One region of the Bradyrhizobium sp. TM102 genome, then DNA from elsewhere that is predicted to be linked to it. Evidence: predicted binding sites of a transcription regulator. Region 1 holds the regulator's gene; the other holds the start of a gene.
The links. Region 1 encodes PhoB, which activates phosphate uptake and scavenging genes when phosphate is short. Its sites were predicted from a motif close to TGTCATNNANCTGTCAT; they were not measured.
Positions count from the first base shown of each region.

Region 2: a site for PhoB is predicted at 2,375-2,391, ahead of phnC (phosphonate ABC transporter ATP-binding protein). Genes of this name have one in related genera too.

Region 1 is NZ_AP021855.1:1,188,702-1,193,985, reverse strand. Features, by position in the region: gene GDN70_RS05530 (Hsp33 family molecular chaperone) at 1-173, opposite strand, end outside; gene argF (ornithine carbamoyltransferase) at 488-1,423, opposite strand; gene GDN70_RS05520 (aspartate aminotransferase family protein) at 1,423-2,631, opposite strand; gene GDN70_RS05515 (GcrA family cell cycle regulator) at 3,087-3,599, shown strand; gene phoB (phosphate regulon transcriptional regulator PhoB) at 3,829-4,536, opposite strand; gene phoU (phosphate signaling complex protein PhoU) at 4,559-5,275, opposite strand.
Region 2 is NZ_AP021855.1:1,345,237-1,350,520, reverse strand. Features, by position in the region: gene phnE (phosphonate ABC transporter, permease protein PhnE) at 1-392, opposite strand, end outside; gene phnD (phosphonate ABC transporter substrate-binding protein) at 464-1,399, opposite strand; gene phnC (phosphonate ABC transporter ATP-binding protein) at 1,466-2,275, opposite strand; gene GDN70_RS06285 (chloramphenicol acetyltransferase) at 2,449-3,120, shown strand; gene GDN70_RS06280 (alpha-D-ribose 1-methylphosphonate 5-triphosphate diphosphatase) at 3,117-4,310, shown strand; gene GDN70_RS06275 (DUF1045 domain-containing protein) at 4,329-5,027, shown strand; gene GDN70_RS06270 (hypothetical protein) at 5,031-5,284, opposite strand, start outside.

The DNA.
Region 1 (5,284 bases):
TAATCGTGCTTGGTCAGGATCTCGTCGAGCGCCGGGCCAAGCCGCACCAGGCGCCCGCGCACGTCGAGCGCGTCGACCTCGTAGGGCAACACGGCGTCATCGATCGGAACCGCTGATGGCGCGCGAACCGGGCCTTCGGGGCCGGCTTTCATCTCAGGGGATTGGGAAACCATGGGGCGTTATCTGGGGTCGGAGGGCGGAAATGGAAGGGGGCGGCGGCGGTGGTATGTTCCGGATACAAGTCGAACTGAACGAAGCAACCTCAAACTCGGTGTCGTCCCGGGGCGCGCGAAGCGCGAGCCCGGGATCCATAACCACAGGATGACGTGATGGCGCGAGCTGACAACTCCGAGTCCTCGCCAAACTCAGTCCTGTGGCTATGGGTCCCGGATCGGCGCTCCGTTCTGGACAACGCTACGCGTTGCCAGAAGCTGCGCTTGTCCGGGACGACACCGTATGTGAGGTGATCGCCGGGCCTCCAGCGAAGCTACTTCACCGCGTCAAAACACCAGGCCAGAATGCCCTTCTGCGCATGCAGGCGGTTTTCGGCCTCGTCGAACACGACCGATTGCGGACCGTCGATCACTTCATCCGTGACCTCCTCGCCGCGATGGGCGGGCAGGCAGTGCATGAACAGCGCGTCGGGCTTGGCCAGCGACATCAGCTTGCCGTTGACCTGATAGGGCTTGAGCACGTTGTGGCGGTGCTCGCCTTCCTTGTCGCCCATCGACACCCAGGTGTCGGTGACGACGCAGTCGGCGCCGCGCACGGCGGCTTCCGGATCGGTGCCGAGCATGATCGGCGCGCCGGTCGCCTTGATGAAGTCGCGCATCGCCTTTTTCGGCGCGAGCTCCGGCGGCGTTGCGACATTGAGCTGGAACTTGAAGCGCTCGGCGGCGTGAGCCCAGGACGCCAGCACGTTGTTGTCGTCGCCGGTCCAGGCCACCGTCTTGCCCTCGATCGGGCCGCGATGCTCCTCATAGGTCATGAGGTCGGCCATCACCTGGCAGGGATGCGAGCGCCGCGTCAGGCCGTTGATGACCGGCACGGTGGCGTTGGCCGCGAGCTCCAGCAGCGCATCGTGGTTGAGGATGCGGATCATGATGGCGTCGACATAGCGCGACAGCACGCGCGCGGTGTCGGCGATGGTCTCGCCGCGGCCGAGCTGCATCTCGGCACCGGTGAGCATGATGGGCTCGCCGCCGAGCTGACGCATCGCGACGTCGAACGACACGCGTGTCCGGGTCGACGGGCGCTCGAAGATCATCGCCAGCGTCTTGCCTTCGAGCGGCCTGACCGGCTGCTGCGCCTTCTGCTTCGCCTTCATCGCGGACGAAGCTGCAAGCATGCGCTTGAGCTCCGACAGCGGCAGCTCGTTGATATCGAGGAAGTGCTTTGGAGTTTTATTGGGGGACTTGCTCATCAGCTTGCCGCCCGCTTGGTCTGGCTGGACGAGATTGCGGCGCAGGCGCGCTCGAGCCGCCCGACGCTGTCCTCGATCTCGGCTTCGGTCACGATCAGCGGCGGCAGGAAACGCACGACATTGTCGCCGGCCCCGACAGTGAGCAGCTTTTCGTGACGCAGGGCCGCGACCAGATCGCCGGAGGGCACCACGGCCTTGATGCCGATCAGGAGGCCTTCGCCGCGCACTTCGCTGACGACATCGGGATGACGGTCGATCACGGAGGCAAGCTTCTGCTTCAGCAGCAGCGACATTCTCTGCACGTGGTCGAAGAAGCCGGGCTTGAGCATGACGTCGAGCACCGCGTTGGCCGCGGAGATCGCCAGCGGATTGCCGCCGAAGGTCGAGCCGTGCGAGCCGGGCCCCATGCCGGCGGCCGCATCCGCGGTCGCCAGCACCGCGCCGATCGGGAAGCCGCCGCCAAGCGCCTTCGCCAGCGACATCACGTCCGGCGTGACGCCGGTGCGCCGATACGCGAACAGATCACCACTGCGGCCCATGCCGGTCTGCACCTCGTCGAAGGCGAGCAGCAGGCCCTTCTCGTCGCAGAGCTGGCGCAACGCCTTGAGGAAGGTCGGCGTTGCCGAACGCACGCCGCCCTCGCCCTGGATCGGCTCGATCAGGATGCCCGCGGTGTGCGGGCCGATCGCCTTCTTGACGGCCTCGATATCGCCATGCGGCACCTGGTCGAAGCCATCCATGGGCGGGCCAAAGCCTTCGAGATATTTTGCAGATCCGGTCGCGGCGAGCGTCGCCAGCGTACGGCCGTGAAAGGCGCCTTCGAAGGTGATGATGCGATAACGTTCCGGATGTCCCTTGGAGAAGTGATGATGGCGGACCAGCTTGATCACACCCTCCAGCGCTTCGGCGCCCGAATTGCAGAAGAACACGAAGTCGGCAAAGCTCTCGTTGCAGAGCCGGTTGGCGAGCTTCTCGCCATCCGGGCTCTGGAACAGGTTCGACATGTGCCAGAGCTTCGTCGCCTGCTCCTGCAGCGCCTTGATCAGATGCGGGTGGCAATGGCCGAGCGCATTCACAGCCACGCCCGAGGTGAAATCGAGATAGCGATCGCCATTGGTCGCGATCAGCCAGCAGCCTTCGCCGCGCTCGAAGCCGAGGTCGGCTCTGGCGAAAACGGGGAGCAAATGCGGCGCTGCGCTGTTAGTCATGATGTCACTTGAATGTTGCGGACGGTGTGACGCGTGCATTGCGCAACGCACCATCGACCGGCCCGGAAAACGAAACGTGCCGCCTTTTAAGGGCGGCACGCGCGACTATCTTATGCCTGGCAAGACGGGTGTCAATGCCGCCCGGAAAGCCTCGGGAAACGCTGAATCCGTAGTCTTGCGGTGCCGATTTTGCGGGTTTTCACCACGGAACATGTGGAAGCGAGTCGGCGGACTCTTGCGCGGGAGTCACGCCATATTGTAGCGTTTGGATTGTCAGATACGACATCTCGTGCAGCGGTTCTGATCCCAAGAGTCCTCTTGTACCGGCGTAAACGTTCGGGCGTCAGTCACGCGCCCGGCGAGCCTTAAGGGATTCTGACGGCACGGGTTTTTGAAGGCTTAGGCAATCGCTGCGAGGCCCCAGGATGGCGGCGCGTAGCGAGGGAAAGGGTGCAATGACGGTTTTGACCTGGTCCGACGATCGCGTCGAGCAGCTGAAAAAGCTCTGGGAGGCCGGACTTTCGGCCAGCCAGATCGCAGCTGAACTCGGCAATGTGACCCGCAATGCCGTGATCGGCAAAGTGCACAGGCTCGGTCTGTCCGGCCGTGCCAAGAGCCCTTCATCGGCAGCGCCCCGGCCGCGCAAGGCGCGTCCCGCGCAGCACATGATGCGGGTGACCCGCCCCATTGCGCGCGGCAACACCGCGCTGGCGCAGGCCTTCGAGGTCGAGGTGGAGGCCGAACCGGTCACCTACGACAACGTGGTGCCGATGAGCCAGCGGCTGTCGCTGCTCGAGCTGAACGAGGCCACCTGCCATTGGCCGGTCGGCGATCCCTCCAGCCCCGATTTCTTCTTCTGCGGCGGCAGGGCGCTGTCCGGCCTGCCCTACTGCGCCCAGCACTCGCGCGTCGCGTATCAGCCGGCGGCGGATCGCCGGCGTGCCCCGGCAAAGCCGGGTCCGCGGTGAGTGGATTTAGCTGATCGCAAAGACGGCAGCCGTCACACGACGGCGCCTCAACCAACTCGGTGTCATCCCCGCGAACGCGGGGATCCATAACCACAGGGCGCTGTTGTTGCGCGAGATGGTCACTCCGAGTCTTCGCCAAACCACTGCCTGTGGTTATGGGTCCCTGCTTTCGCAGGGACGACACCGGAGAATGTGGCGGCAGCCCACCAAACCCCAACGCCTGCAAACCTTACGTCTGCTCCGCCTTCGCGAAGCGATCGTCGAGCGCGTAGCCGGCGCCGCGGACGGTGCGGATCGGGTCCTGCTCGCGGCCGAGATTGAGCAGCTTGCGCAGGCGGCCGATATGGACGTCGACGGTGCGCTCGTCGATGTAGATGTCGCGGCCCCAGACGCTGTCGAGCAGCTGCTCGCGCGAGAACACGCGGCCCGGATGCTCCAGGAAGAACTCCAGCAGGCGATATTCGGTCGGACCGAGATCGATCGGCCGGCCCGAGCGCGCCACGCGACGCTTGTCGCGGTCGAGCTCGATGTCGCCATAGGCCAGCACTGTCGCGAGTCGCTCAGGACTGGCGCGGCGAAGCAGGCCCTTCACGCGCGCCAAAAGCTCCGGCACCGAGAACGGCTTGACGATGTAGTCGTCGGCGCCGGTCGCAAGTCCCCGCACCCGCTCGCTCTCCTCGCCGCGCGCGGTGAGCATGATGATCGGCAGCTGCTTGGTGTCGGGCCGGGTCCGCAGCCGCCGGCACAGCTCGATGCCCGACAGGCCCGGCAGCATCCAGTCGAGCACGATCAGGTCCGGGATGTGCTCCTTGAGGCGGGTGTCGGCGTCGTCGCCGCGCATCACCGTCTCGACGTCATAGCCGTCGCCTTCGAGGTTGTAGCGAAGCAGCTCGGTGAGAGCTTCCTCGTCCTCAACCACCATAATGCGTGCGCCCATCGGGTCGTCGCTCCTTGAGTCTTCAGGTATTCGGGACCGTCGTGGCGAAGGTGGTCATGTCGCCCTTCGGCCGCTTGTCGGTGATCGCCTGGCCTTCGATCATGTAGAACACGGTCTCGGCGATGTTGGTGGCGTGGTCGCCGATCCGCTCGATGTTCTTGGCGCAGAACATCAGATGGATGCAGAACGAGATGTTGCGCGGATCCTCCATCATGTAGGTGAGGAGCTCGCGGAACAGCGAGGTGCAGATCGCGTCGACTTCCTCGTCGCCCTTCCACACCGCCATCGCCGCCGGCAGATCATGTGCGGCATAGGCGTCCAGCACCGACTTGACCTGCTGCTGCACGAGGTCGGTCATGTGCTCCAGGCCGCGGAACAGTTTCAGCGGATGGAAGTCGGTCTCCAGCGCGGCGACGCGCTTGCCCATGTTCTTGGCGAGGTCGCCGATGCGCTCGAGGTCGGTCGCAACGCGCATGGCGCCGACGATCTCGCGCAAATCCACCGCCATCGGCTGGCGGCGGGCGATGGTGAGCACCGCGCGTTCCTCGATGCGCTTCTGCAGCGCGTCGAGCTCGGCATCGATGGTGACGACGCGCTGGCCGAGCGCGACGTCGCGGCGGATCAGCGCGCCGACGGAATCGACGATCATGCGTTCGGCGATGCCGCCCATCTCGGCGACCAGGCGGGTGAGCTCCTGGAGGTCGGTGTCGAAAGCTTTTGCGGTATGTTCAGTACCCATGTCGCGTCT
Region 2 (5,284 bases), 160 kb from region 1:
CAGGGTGCGGGCGAGGTGTTTTCAGCCGCGAAGAAGTTCAGACAAAATGCCAAGGTCGCGCCGATCAGCGTGCCGACATAGGAGATCAGCAGCGTCTCGCCGAGCATCTTCAGCCATTTGCGCCAGCCCCAGAGCCACTCGCCGACATCGGTCCAGACGCGCTGGCCGTTGTCGAGCGTGAGGATGCGGTCGAAATAGCTGATGAAATTGCCGAAATAGGTGAACAGCGTGCGCAGATTCACTTCCGCACCGACCGCGGCGAGAAGCAGCGCGGCGGCGAAGACCGCGATCCCCAACAGCAGGCGGAGCCGCCTGCGCCCGACCGCCTGGCGATAAGCGGCGTTGAGCACGGCAAGCTGCTGCTCGGGGAGGATCGAAACCGCTGTTGTCATCGGCCTGAGCCAAGTTCCGTCAAAGAAAGAGCCGGGTCCAAGGACCCGGCTCCAGTTACATCGCCCTGAGATCAGGACGCCTTCTTCTTACGCAGCGCATCGACGAACTTGATCAGCTCGATCGTGCCGTCCCAATCCTTGGTGGTGGCGGGATGAAAGCCCTTCTTCTGGCCGTCGGAGAGGCGGTCGAACGCGGCCTTGTCCTTGGCCGGCGCGTCGAAGAACGCCTTGGCGATAGCGGCCTTGGCGTCTTCCGGCAGGTCGGAATTGTAGGCATAGGGGCCGTTGATGATCGGCGCCGACTTATGGATGATACGGAAATCGTCCTTCTTCATCGCCGAGCCGTCGGCATTCTTCAGCATGCCCTTGGTCAGCATCTGCGCCAGCGTGGAATCGTCGTCGCTGGTCCACTGGTTGGCGGCAACGTCGACGGTGCCCTGCGACAGCGCCAGCATCGCGTTCTCGTGACTGCCGGTGAAGACGACCTTGCCGAAATAGCCGTCGGCATCGGGGATGCCCATCTTGTCCAGCTCGAAGCGCGGCACATTGTTGCCGGAGGTCGAGTTCGGATCGACGAGGCCGAGGTTCTTGCCCTTGAGCTGGTCGACGCTCTTGTAGGCGCTGCTCGCCTTGACGAAGAACACCGAATAATAGCCGGTCGAGCCGTCGGCGTTGATGTCGTTGGCGAAGGCGTCGGACTTGACGCCGGTCAGGCGGGCGCGGGCGAACGAGGCCGAGCCATAGCTGGCGATATGGATGTTGCCGGCGCGCTGGCCCTCGATGACGGCGGCGTAGTCGTTGGCGATGCGCAGCGTGACCTTCACGCCGAGTTCCTTGGAGAGATAGCTCACGAAAGGCGCCCAGCGCTCGGTGACGCCGGAGGCGTTCTCGGCCGGGACGACCGCGAAGGTCAGCTCGGGATATTTGGCTTTCCAGTCTTCGGCGGAAGCCGACGAGGCGAAGGCGAGCGCCGCGGCGCCGGCCAGAACGAGTCTACGAGTGATCATGATACCCTCTTCATCGGTTGGGTCGGTTGACGCAAAAGCTTGCAACTCAAACAGGCGCGACGCGGCTCAGGCGGCGGCCGCCGTTCCAAGTGCCGGGACGCCCGCGGGCGCCGGGTCAGGCATGGTGCCCATGACGTCGGCGGCTTCGAGATCGTAAAGCTCGCGCGCGACGTGGTCGGTCAGTGCGGCCGGTGCGCCGTCGAACACGACGCGCCCCGCCGCCATGCCGATCAGGCGGTCGCAATAGCTGCGCGCCAGATCGAGCGAATGCAGATTGCAGATCACGGTGATGCCGAAATGCTTGTTGATGCGCAGCAGCGCATCCATCACGATCTTGGTGTTGCGCGGATCGAGCGATGCGATCGGCTCGTCGGCGAGGATGATGTCGGGCTGCTGCACCAGCGCACGCGCGATCGCGACGCGCTGCTGCTGGCCGCCGGAAAGCTGGTCGGCGCGCTGGGCGGCGAGCGATGCGATATCGAACTGTTCGAGCGCGGACATCGCCAGCGCCTTGTCCTGCTCGGGCCACACTTGCGACAGCGAGCGCCAGGCCGGCATCGTCGCAAGCCTTCCCATCAGGACGTTGGTGAGGACGTCGAGCCGGCCGACCAGGTTGAATTGCTGGAAGATCATGGCTGAGCGCGCCCGCCACTGCCGCAGCTCCTTGCCGCGCAGCGCGGTGACGTTGATGCCGTCGAACAGGATGCGGCCCTGCGTCGGCGTCGCGAGACGATTGATGGTTCGCAGCAGCGTCGACTTGCCGGCGCCGGACCGTCCGATCACACCGACGAAGCCGCCGGAGGAGACTTGAAACGAAGCGTCGTCCACCGCGGCTTTCGCGCCGAAGCGACACGTCAGACCTTCCACCACCAGCATGCAGGACTCCAGATTAGCTGGAGCCAACCGCTAACGCCCGCGCTTGACACTTGTGTGACACGGGCGTTGCACTGCGGCGATGCTACACACCTCATCCCCTGTCATCGCCGCGTCATGACATCGTCATCAAGCCGCTCGAAGAGGAACGCCCGCCCTCGCGCTCCGGATGCAACATGGCCGCCAAAACTCTTTCGGTCCAGCCGACCATCGATCCCTCGGCCAAACTGCATGAGACCAGGCTCGGCGCCTATACCGAGGTCGGCGCGCGCACCATCCTGCATGAAGTGGCGATGGGCGATTACTCCTATGTCGTGAACGATTCCCAGATCACCTACACCACCATCGGAAAGTTCTGCTCGATCGCGGCCATGACGCGCATCAATCCCGGCAATCATCCGATGCACCGCGCGACCCAGGCGCATTTCACCTATCGCTCGAGCGCCTACTTCGAAGGCGAGAGCGACGACGCCGAATTCTTCGACTGGCGGCGCCAGCATCACGTCCATATCGGCCACGACGTCTGGATCGGCCACGGCGCGATCGTGCTGCCGGGCCGCAACATCGGCACCGGCGCGGTGATCGCGGCCGGCGCCATCGTCACCAAGGACGTGCCGGCCTACGCCATCGTCGCCGGCAATCCGGCCCGCATCGTGCGGCGGCGTTTCTCCGAGGAGATCGCCGGAAGGCTCGCGCGGCTCGCCTGGTGGGACTGGGATCACGACAAGTTGCGTGAAGCCCTGCCCGATTTCCGCAAGCTCGGGATTGAAGATTTTCTTGCGACATACGAAGCAGGGGCGGCTCCCCTGACCAGATCCCTTACCAGCAAACGAAACGCGGTCGCGTGACAGACATTTTCCTTGAAGGCGGCCGGGCCCTGACCGGCGCCGAATTCGTCGAAACGTCATTGGCGGTGTCGGGACAGGACATCGCGCAGATCGATGCCTCACGGGGCCGGGCGCGGCTGATAATCGATTCACGCAACCTGCTGGTGCTGCCCGGCATCGTCGATCTGCATGGCGATGCCTTCGAGCGGCAGATGATGCCGCGCGCCGGTGTCGACTTCCCGATCGACGTCGCGCTCGCCGACAGCGATCGCCAGGCGATCAGCAACGGCATCACCACCGTCTTTCACGCCACCACCTGCTCGTGGGAGCCGGGCCTGCGCAGCGCCGATAACGCGCGCGGCCTGATGGAGGCCATCGAGCGGCAGCGTCCGCAATTCGCCGCGGACACCCGCTTCCATCTGCGGCACGAGACCTACAATCTCGGCGCCGAGGCCGAGATCAGCGAGTGGCTCGACGAAGGCCGGGTCGACCTGTTCGCTTTCAACGACCACATGGACGGCACGGTCGCCGACATGGCCAAGCCGCGCAAGCGCAACCGCATGGTGGAGCGCACCGGGCTGTCAGCTGAGGAATTTGACCGGCTGGTCGAACGCGTGGTCTCGCGCGCCGACGAAGTGCCGGCTTCGGTTGCGCGGCTGGCCGCTGTGGCGCGCGCAGCCGACGTGCGGATGCTCTCGCACGACGATGCGACGCCGGCGATGCGCCAGGAGTTTCGCGAGCTCGGCGCTGACATCGCGGAGTTTCCGATCAACGAGGAGACGGCACGGGCGGCAGCAAGCCACGGCGATGCCATCGTCTACGGCGCGCCCAACGTCGTGCGCGGCGGCAGCCACACCGGCTGGACGAAGGCCTCCGACATGATCGCCAAGGGGCTCTGCTCGGTGCTGGCGTCGGACTATTATTATCCCGCGCAGCTGCTCGCCGCGTTCCGCCTCGCCGCCGATGGCGTGCTGCCGCTGACGGAAGCCTGGAATCTGGTCTCCGCCGGGCCGGCGCGTGCCACCGGCCTTGCCGATCGCGGCGTGCTCGCGGAAGGTCGCCGCGCCGACATTCTGCTGGTCGACGACAGCGTGAAGCTGCGGCCGCGGCTGATCGCGGTGATCGCAGGCGGAAAGCTCGTCCATCTCACCGATGCGACGCGGCTGCTCACTGCTGTGGCGACGCCGCGCGAGGCTGTCGTCGCGGCCTAAATTGGTTATGCTGAGGCGATGACAGGTTTTCCCCGCTACGCGATCTATTTTGCCGCCGGCAGTGACAGCGCGCTGTCCCGCTTCGGCGCCGAGTTGCTCGGCTACGATGCCTACACCGGCAACGAATTGCCGTTCCCGCGTGATGCGCTGCATGTCGCGCCGGACTGGCGCGACGTCAGCGCCGATCCACGCAAATACGGCTTTCACGCCACGCTGAAGGCGCCGATGGCGCTCGTATCAGACAGGACCGAAGCGGAACTGATGGCCGCCTGCGCCGCATTCGCCGGCAAATCGCGGCCGCTTGCCGTGATCCGGCCCGTGGTCGATGCCATCAGCGGCTTCATCGCCGTCATTCCGGCCGAGCCGGTCGAGGCGCTCCAGCAGCTCGCCGCCGATTGCGTCCGCGAATTCGACTCGTTTCGCGCCGCGCTGTCGGCGGGCGATCGGGCGCGGCGCAAACCCGAGAAACTCAGCGAGCGGCAGCGCGACTATCTCGACCGTTGGGGCTACCCTTACGTGATGGAAGAATTCCGCTTCCACATGACGCTGACGGGGCGGCTGGATGCCGAGCGCCGCGGACCGATCCTGGAGATGCTGAGGCCGCGGTTTGCGACGCTCGGTCTCGATACGCTGGCGATCGACCGCATCGCGCTATTTCGGCAGGATGATGCGGCGGCAAGATTCCACATCGTCGACGAGTGGCCTCTGGCGCGATAGACCTCAGCGCCAGCTCGCAAGATTCAAGGCGAGCGCCACCGCGCCAACCAGAACGAGGCTGGCCGCCCAGACTGCATCCAGATTGAACCAGCTTCGCGAGACGAACCTCAATCCAAGATGGCGGTAGACCAGCCACGCCAGACATCCGCCGGCGCCGACCATGGCGGCAACATGCACCAGGGACACCAGCACCGCCATCCCCAGACTTGTCTTCATCAGCGCGCCCGCCGCTTCATGGCCGGCATCGAATTCGAAGG